DNA from 2 places in the Staphylococcus sp. Marseille-Q1834 genome. Region 1 is predicted to be linked to the other one. Evidence: a T-box and tRNA genes for the amino acid it is inferred to sense, from the RefSeq annotation. Region 1 holds a T-box; the other holds one or more tRNA genes.
What was found. A T-box is a leader RNA that pairs with one kind of tRNA and senses whether it is charged. The one in region 1 lies ahead of leuS (leucine--tRNA ligase), so its partner is inferred to be a tRNA-Leu.

Region 1 (4,593 bases):
CATCGTAAGTAGGCCATGGTTGATACGTAATTGTATCAGCATTACCTAAACGATTCCATAACTCTTCACCGATGTGCGGAGCAATTGGAGCTAACATTTTAACAAATCCTTCTGCGTAAGGTTTGTAAATTTCATTCACTTTATAGCAATCGTTAATAAATACCATTAATTGACTGATAGCAGTATTGAAGTTAAGTGTATTAAAGTCTTCTGTCACTTTTTTAACAGTTTGGTTATAAACTTTATCTAATGAATTATCGTTATTTTCTACAATTTTATCAGAAAGTGAATCATCTTCATTGATAAATAATCGCCACACTCTATCTAAGAAACGTCTAGATCCATCTAATCCATTTTCACTCCACGCAATAGCAGCATCTAAAGGTCCCATGAACATTTCATAAAGACGTAATGTGTCAGCACCATGTGATGCTACGATATCATCAGGGTTAACTACATTACCTTTAGATTTACTCATTTTTTCATTACCTTCCCCAAGAATCATACCTTGGTTAAATAATTTTTGGAAAGGTTCTTTAGTTGGTACAACGCATAAATCATATAACACTTTATGCCAGAAACGAGCATATAATAAGTGAAGCACTGCATGTTCTACCCCGCCGATGTATAAATCAACTGGTAACCAATGTTTTAGTTTTTCAGGGTCAGCTAACATTTTATCATTATGAGGGTCGATGTAACGTAAATAGTACCAGCAACTACCTGCCCATTGTGGCATTGTATTTGTTTCACGACGGCCTTTCATACCTGTTTTTTCATCTACTACATTTACAAACTCATCGATATTAGCTAATGGAGATTCACCTGTACCTGATGGTTTAATTTCGTCTGTTTCTGGAAGTAACAATGGTAGTTCATCTTCTGGAACAGTTGTCATTGAACCATCTTCCCAATGAATAATCGGAATAGGTTCACCCCAATAACGTTGTCTACTGAATAACCAGTCTCTTAATTTATAATTAACTTTCTTTTCTCCAGCGCCTTTAGCTTCAAGTAATTCAATTGCTTTTTTGATAGCCGCTTCGTTATCTAATCCATCTAAGTCACCAGAGTTAACATGTGCTCCTACGCCAGTGTAAGCTTCTTTTTGAACGTCGCCACCTTCAATGACTTCGATGATTGGTAAGTCAAATTTAACAGCAAATTCGTGGTCACGTTCGTCATGTGCTGGTACCGCCATTACTGCACCTGTGCCATAACTTGATAATACGTAATCAGCAATCCAAATTGGTAATTTCTCACCTGATAAAGGATTAATTGCATAAGCTCCTGTAAATACACCTGATTTATCTTTTGCTAAGTCCGTACGTTCTAAGTCAGATTTTTTAGAAGCTTCTTCTTGATAACGTTTAACTTCTTCTTTTTTATCTTCTGAAGTAATGTCATTTACTAACGCGTGTTCAGGACTTAACACTAAGAATGTAGTACCGTAGATCGTATCTGGACGTGTTGTGAAGACATCGATTGAAGCATCCTTATCTTCAACTTCAAACGAAACACGAGCTCCTTCAGAACGACCAATCCAGTTACGTTGCATATCTTTAATAGATTCAGGCCAGTCTAATTCATTTAAGTCTTCTAATAAACGGTCAGCATATTCAGTAATTTTTAATACCCATTGTTTCATTGGACGACGGTATACTGGATGTCCACCACGTTCAGATACACCATCAACAACTTCTTCATTTGATAGAACAGTACCTAAAGCTGGACACCAGTTAACTGCTACTTCATCTACATAAGCTAGACCTTTATTATAAAGTTGAATGAAAATCCATTGTGTCCATTTATAATATTCTGGGTCAGTCGTATTTACTTCTCTGTCCCAGTCATAACTGAAACCTAACTCTTGAATTTGTCGTTTAAACGTTTGAACATTTTGTTTTGTAAATTCTCTTGGGTCATTACCTGTATCTAAAGCATATTGTTCAGCTGGTAGACCAAACGCATCCCATCCCATTGGATGTAATACATTGTAGCCTTGCATACGTTTATAACGTGAAATAATATCTGTTGCGGTATATCCCTCTGGATGACCTACGTGAAGTCCTGCGCCTGATGGATATGGGAACATATCTAATGCATAAAATTTCTTCTGACCTAAATTATCACTAGCTTTAAAAGTTTTATTATCAGCCCAATAATTTTGCCATTTCTTTTCGATTTCTTTGTGATTGTAACTCAAAGTTTCTCCTCCTAAGACAAATAAAAAACACCTCTAACTATTACATTTTAAAGGGACGACTTATAAGCCGCGGTACCACCCTAATTCACATAACTATGTGCACTTTATAATAGTAAGAGATGTTTTAAATTTAATTATTTAACGGTAAGTTCACTTAATTCTTAACACTAGTTTACACCACCACTAGCTCTCTGTTGAAAAGTCTTTAAGCTACTACTCCAATACAATTTAATATTATGAGATTCGCGCCTTATTTGCAAGTGGTTAAACTAATTTTATTAAAAGTGATTTACTCTTAAAATTATTGACGAGTATTTCTTGGATGTTTGCCTTTTGGTAAACCTTTATCAAAAACAGCAAGGAAAATCATAGCAACAATTAAAAGAAGCATAATTCCTATGAACATTGCACTCATATTAAAGGTATCTACCAACACACCACCGATGAATGGGCCGAACGCTTTACCTACTGTAGAGGCTGAATTAACAACACCTTGATATTGACCTTGTTTACCTTCAGGCGCAAGATAATTAGCAATAGTAGGAACTGCTGGCCATACAAACATTTCACCAAACGTTAGAATAATCATACCGATTAAGAATACAGTAAATTGTTGCGCAAAGCTTGTAACAAAGAATGCAAGCATAAAGATTAAAATTCCAACGAACATTTGTGCTTTTAAATTACCTTTTAATAGTACAATAACAGGTCTAATTAATGGTTGCGCAACTAAAATCATGATACCGTTAACAGTCCAAAGAATACTGTATTGAGATAATGAAATGTTTAGTTCTTGTGTGTATGATGCAATAGTTGTTTCCCATTGAATGTAGGCAATCCAACAAATAGCAAACATTCCACATAAAGCAAGTAAAGCCATGAAACGTTTTTTATTTTCTTTACTTTTAATATCAATACTGTCAGGGGCTTTCATCTTAGCATGATATTCAAGATTGAATTGAGTCACTGCTATTAATGTAAATAGAACATACATAATTAAGTTTGCTATAAAGATATAATTAAAACTCAATTCTGCTACGAAACCACCTAAAGCAGCGCCAAGCGCAACGCCCATATTTTGTGCTAAATAGATAGCATTAAAAGTCGTTCTACCTCCGTTAGGCCAAACGGCACCTGCCATCGCAAATATTGTGGGAACTATCATTCCACCACCAAATCCTAGTAAGACTAACCAAACCGCATACCATGGCCACCCATGGAAGAAGTTTAATAAAGTAGTACTAGTCAAACATGTAAAGGCACCTATCATAATTGTGCGATAACCACCCAATTTATCAAATAATGAACCGCCTAGTAAGTTACCAACTACCATGCCGAATGAGTTCACCATTAGAACGAGCGTAGCTGTTGTTAAACTCTTGCCAAGTTCTTCTTTCATATAAATTGTGTTTAAAGGCCATAAAAAGCTGGCACCAGTTATATTTAGCGCCATGCCAATAACTAGCCACCATACTGATTTAGGTATATTCATATTTCTAGTCCCCTCTTTATATATTTGTAGAACCACATTAAACACTATAACATTAAAATATGTTAAAATCTTTACTTAGAACTAAGTTAGATAGAAAGGATAATGTATTATGGGTAACTATTTCCCGTATGCCTTTGAAAATAAACGATATCATACATGGAATTACCATTTAAAAAATAAATTTGGCCAAAAGATTTTTAAAGTTGCGTTAGACGGTGGATTTGACTGTCCAAACCGTGATGGCACAGTTGCGCACGGTGGATGTACGTTCTGTTCTGCTGCAGGTAGTGGTGACTTTGCTGGTAATAGAGCAGATCCTATTGAAGTTCAATTCCAACAAATTAAAGATAGAATGCATGAAAAATGGAGCGAAGGTAAATATATTGCTTATTTCCAAGCTTTTACTAATACACACGCCCCAGTCGAAGTATTAAAAGAAAAATATGAACCTGTCTTAAAAGAAGAAGGTGTAGTTGGTTTATCAATTGCTACACGTCCTGATTGTTTACCAGATGATGTAGTCGAATATTTAGCTGAATTAAATGAACGTACTTACCTTTGGGTAGAACTAGGATTACAAACTGTCCATCAAGAAACATCTGATTTAATCAATCGTGCACATGATATGCAAACTTATTATGAAGGCGTAGCTAAATTAAGAAAACATAACATTAATGTATGTACACATATTATTAATGGTTTACCTGGTGAAGATTACAATATGATGATGGAAACAGCACGTGAAGTAGCTCAAATGGATGTACAAGGTATTAAAATCCACTTACTTCATTTATTAAAAGGGACGCCTATGGTGAAACAATATGAAAAAGGTATGCTCGAATTTATGTCACAAGAGGATTATACCAACCTAGTGTGCGATCAACTAGAAATTTTA
Region 2 (4,593 bases), on a different contig from region 1:
GAGATGGTCCTCCCAGATTCCGACGGAATTTCACGTGCTCCGTCGTACTCAGGATCCACTCAAGAGAGAATACGTTTTCAACTACAGGATTATTACCTTCTTTGATTCAACTTTCCAGATGATTCGTCTAACATATTCCTTTGTAACTCCGTATAGAGTGTCCTACAACCCCAATAAGCAAGCTTATTGGTTTGGGCTCTTCCCGTTTCGCTCGCCGCTACTCAGGGAATCGAATTTTCTTTCTCTTCCTCCGGGTACTAAGATGTTTCAGTTCTCCGGGTCTGCCTTCTGACAAGCTATGAATTCACTTGTCGATAACACGACATAACTCGTGCTGGGTTCCCCCATTCGGAAATCTCTGGATCAACGCTTACTTACAGCTACCCAAAGCATATCGTCGTTAGTAACGTCCTTCATCGGCTTCTAGTGCCAAGGCATCCACCGTGCGCCCTTAATAACTTAATCTAAATATAGTTATTAATCTGTGAGTGTTCTTTCGAACACTAGCGATTATTTTTTATGAATTCAAGCTTATTTAAAACTCTATTCACTCGGTTTTGCTTGGTAAAATCTATTTACTTACTTATCTAGTTTTCAATGTACAATTTAAATTATTTAGTCAATCGTTTTCATACTTCTTCGTTATCACAAATTTAAATGCTCATTTACGAAAGTAAACTGCGCTTTAAATTCATTCAACTCATTGTCTGAGAAACGATTTCTTTAAATAATATTTTCAACAATCACAATTAAATATTATATCAAATTATAATGTTTAATGCAATCATCATTTAATTTGAATGTTTGAAATAAACATTCAAAACTGAATACAATATGTCACGTTAATTCATCATCTCTACGAGATGTTCCGAATATATCCTTAGAAAGGAGGTGATCCAGCCGCACCTTCCGATACGGCTACCTTGTTACGACTTCACCCCAATCATTTGTCCCACCTTCGACGGCTAGCTCCAAATGGTTACTCCACCGGCTTCGGGTGTTACAAACTCTCGTGGTGTGACGGGCGGTGTGTACAAGACCCGGGAACGTATTCACCGTAGCATGCTGATCTACGATTACTAGCGATTCCAGCTTCATGTAGTCGAGTTGCAGACTACAATCCGAACTGAGAACAACTTTATGGGATTTGCTTGACCTCGCGGTTTCGCTACCCTTTGTATTGTCCATTGTAGCACGTGTGTAGCCCAAATCATAAGGGGCATGATGATTTGACGTCATCCCCACCTTCCTCCGGTTTGTCACCGGCAGTCAACTTAGAGTGCCCAACTAAATGATGGCAACTAAGCTTAAGGGTTGCGCTCGTTGCGGGACTTAACCCAACATCTCACGACACGAGCTGACGACAACCATGCACCACCTGTCACTTTGTCCCCCGAAGGGGAAAGCTCTATCTCTAGAGTTGTCAAAGGATGTCAAGATTTGGTAAGGTTCTTCGCGTTGCTTCGAATTAAACCACATGCTCCACCGCTTGTGCGGGTCCCCGTCAATTCCTTTGAGTTTCAACCTTGCGGTCGTACTCCCCAGGCGGAGTGCTTAATGCGTTAGCTGCAGCACTAAGGGGCGGAAACCCCCTAACACTTAGCACTCATCGTTTACGGCGTGGACTACCAGGGTATCTAATCCTGTTTGATCCCCACGCTTTCGCACATCAGCGTCAGTTACAGACCAGAAAGTCGCCTTCGCCACTGGTGTTCCTCCATATCTCTGCGCATTTCACCGCTACACATGGAATTCCACTTTCCTCTTCTGCACTCAAGTTTTCCAGTTTCCAATGACCCTCCACGGTTGAGCCGTGGGCTTTCACATCAGACTTAAAAAACCGCCTACGCGCGCTTTACGCCCAATAATTCCGGATAACGCTTGCCACCTACGTATTACCGCGGCTGCTGGCACGTAGTTAGCCGTGGCTTTCTGATTAGGTACCGTCAAGACGTGCACAGTTACTTACACGTATGTTCTTCCCTAATAACAGAGTTTTACGACCCGAAGACCTTCATCACTCACGCGGCGTTCCTCCGTCAGGCTTTCGCCCATTGCGGAAGATTCCCTACTGCCGCCTCCCGCAGGAGTCTGGACCGTGTCTCAGTTCCAGTGTGGCCGATCACCCTCTCAGGTCGGCTACGTATCGTCGCCTTGGTAAGCCGTTACCTTACCAACTAGCTAATACGGCGCGGGTCCATCTATAAGTGATAGCAAAACCATCTTTCACTTTTGAACCATGCGGTTCAAAATATTATCCGGTATTAGCCCCGGTTTCCCGGAGTTATCCCAGTCTTATAGGTAGGTTACCCACGTGTTACTCACCCGTCCGCCGCTAACGTCAGAGGAGCAAGCTCCTCGTCTGTTCGCTCGACTTGCATGTATTAGGCACGCCGCCAGCGTTCATCCTGAGCCAGGATCAAACTCTCCATAAAAAATTTATGATGTTTGATTAGCTCATAAAACTAAATAGTGTTTGTAACTTAAAGTTACATTTATTGGAATTAACGTTGACATATTGTCATTCAGTTTTCAATGTTCATTTTAGAAAATTTATAAATGGTGGAGACTAGCGGGATCGAACCGCTGACCTCCTGCGTGCAAAGCAGGCGCTCTCCCAGCTGAGCTAAGCCCCCATATTATTTAAGAAGTCGGGAAGACAGGATTCGAACCTGCGACCCCTTGGTCCCAAACCAAGTGCTCTACCAAGCTGAGCTACTTCCCGTATTTAATTAAATAAGGTTTGAATTTTAAATGGCGCGCCCGATAGGAGTCGAACCCATAACCTCTTGATCCGTAGTCAAACGCTCTATCCAGTTGAGCTACGGGCGCTATATTTAAAAAGATGGTGCCGAGGACCGGAATCGAACCGGTACGGTGATCTCTCACCGCAGGATTTTAAGTCCTGTGCGTCTGCCAGTTCCGCCACCCCGGCAAAAAATGGAGCGGAAGACGGGATTCGAACCCGCGACCCCCACCTTGGCAAGGTGGTGTTCTACCACTGAACTACTTCCGCATGTGGCTATTAAAATAATCGTATGAGCCATAGAGGATTCGAACCTCTGACCCTCTGATTAAAAGTCAGATGCTCTACCAACTGAGCTAATGGCTCAAAGATGGTGCCGGCCAGAGGACTTGAACCCCCAACCTACTGATTACAAGTCAGTTGCTCTACCAATTGAGCTAGGCCGGCTGTATTATTGAAATGGTGGAGAATGACGGGATCGAACCGCCGACCCTCTGCTTGTAAGGCAGATGCTCTCCCAGCTGAGCTAATTCTCCGACTTAGTAAGCCTGGCAACGTCCTACTCTAGCGGAATGTAAATCCAACTACCATCGGCGCTAAGGAGCTTAACTTCTGTGTTCGGCATGGGAACAGGTGTGACCTCCTTGCCATTGTCACCAGACAACAACTTACTCAATCAATTATACTATCGATTATTTCAACTTTCAATAGTTAATTTTACACTTTGTTAAAATTTCTTTTACAAGCGTTTTACAAAATTAACTTTCGTTTTTGACGACTTTTATATCATATAACATTTAAATGATAATGTCAATAACTTTTTTTGATTTTTTTAATTAGTTTTGTAAGCACTAACTAATTTGTTCTGTTTTTCGAGAACACTCATAATATATTAGCACATCATCTGCTCTGTGACTACTCTTTTTTTCTATAATTTTCAATGAATTTTTCACTCTTTTTTACTTTTGATATTATTATTGAATTTTGATCTTTTTTAATATTTTTTTAACATTGTGCTAACATCTTTTCAATTCCTCAACATGCTTTACCATATTAACTTGAACATACGTCTTCTAAATAAAAAAACGCTATCTACTAGACTGTAGATAGCGTCGAAATTTTTACTGTTTATTATTTTTGTCTCATGTAAGGGAATAATAATACGTCTCTGATAGATGGTGAGTCTGTTAATAACATAACTAAACGGTCAATACCAATACCTAATCCACCTGTTGGAGGCATACCATATTCTAATGCTTCGATGTAGTCTTCATCCATTTCATGCGCTTCATCATTACCTTGTTCTTTCTCAACAAGTTGAGCTTCGAAACGTTGACGTTGATCAATAGGATCATTTAACTCAGTAAATGCATTTGCATGCTCTCTACCTACGATGAATAACTCGAAACGATCAGTGAATCTTGGATCTTCAGGATTTTTCTTAGCTAATGGAGAGATTTCAATTGGGTGGCCATAAATAAATGTTGGTTGAATTAATGTTTCTTCTACTTTTTGTTCGAAGAATTCATTTAAGATATGACCGTATTTCATATTATCTGTAATTTCAATACCATGTTCTTTAGCTAAAGCTTTAGCTTCGTCATCAGTTTTAACTTGATAGAAATCTACACCTGTAGCTTCTTTAACAGCATCTACAATGTGCAAACGAGTCCAAGAAGATTCTAAATCTATTTCTTCCCCATTATATTGAACTTTTGCTGAACCTAGAACTTCTTGCGCAATATGTCTAACCATTGATTCAGTTAAATCCATGATATCATGATAGTCAGCGTATGCTTCATATAATTCAATCATAGTAAATTCTGGGTTATGGCGTGTTGATACAC

Region 2: it has a tRNA-Leu gene. The T-box ahead of leuS (leucine--tRNA ligase) is inferred to sense a tRNA for this amino acid. The anticodon was not compared.

What each region holds. Positions count from the first base shown of each region.
Region 1 covers NZ_CAKASN010000002.1:556,470-561,062, forward strand. Annotated here, with positions in the region: gene leuS (leucine--tRNA ligase) at 1-2,206, opposite strand, end outside; T-box leader at 2,255-2,442, opposite strand; gene LIX58_RS11815 (MDR family MFS transporter) at 2,508-3,698, opposite strand; gene LIX58_RS11820 (TIGR01212 family radical SAM protein) at 3,808-4,593, shown strand, end outside.
Region 2 covers NZ_CAKASN010000001.1:630,247-634,839, forward strand. Annotated here, with positions in the region: rRNA gene LIX58_RS03210 (23S ribosomal RNA) at 1-465, opposite strand, end outside; rRNA gene LIX58_RS03215 (16S ribosomal RNA) at 885-2,435, opposite strand; tRNA gene LIX58_RS03220 (tRNA-Ala) at 2,561-2,636, opposite strand; tRNA gene LIX58_RS03225 (tRNA-Pro) at 2,652-2,725, opposite strand; tRNA gene LIX58_RS03230 (tRNA-Arg) at 2,756-2,832, opposite strand; tRNA gene LIX58_RS03235 (tRNA-Leu) at 2,847-2,935, opposite strand; tRNA gene LIX58_RS03240 (tRNA-Gly) at 2,942-3,016, opposite strand; tRNA gene LIX58_RS03245 (tRNA-Lys) at 3,040-3,112, opposite strand; tRNA gene LIX58_RS03250 (tRNA-Thr) at 3,118-3,193, opposite strand; tRNA gene LIX58_RS03255 (tRNA-Val) at 3,207-3,282, opposite strand; rRNA gene rrf (5S ribosomal RNA) at 3,293-3,407, opposite strand; gene lysS (lysine--tRNA ligase) at 3,878-4,593, opposite strand, start outside.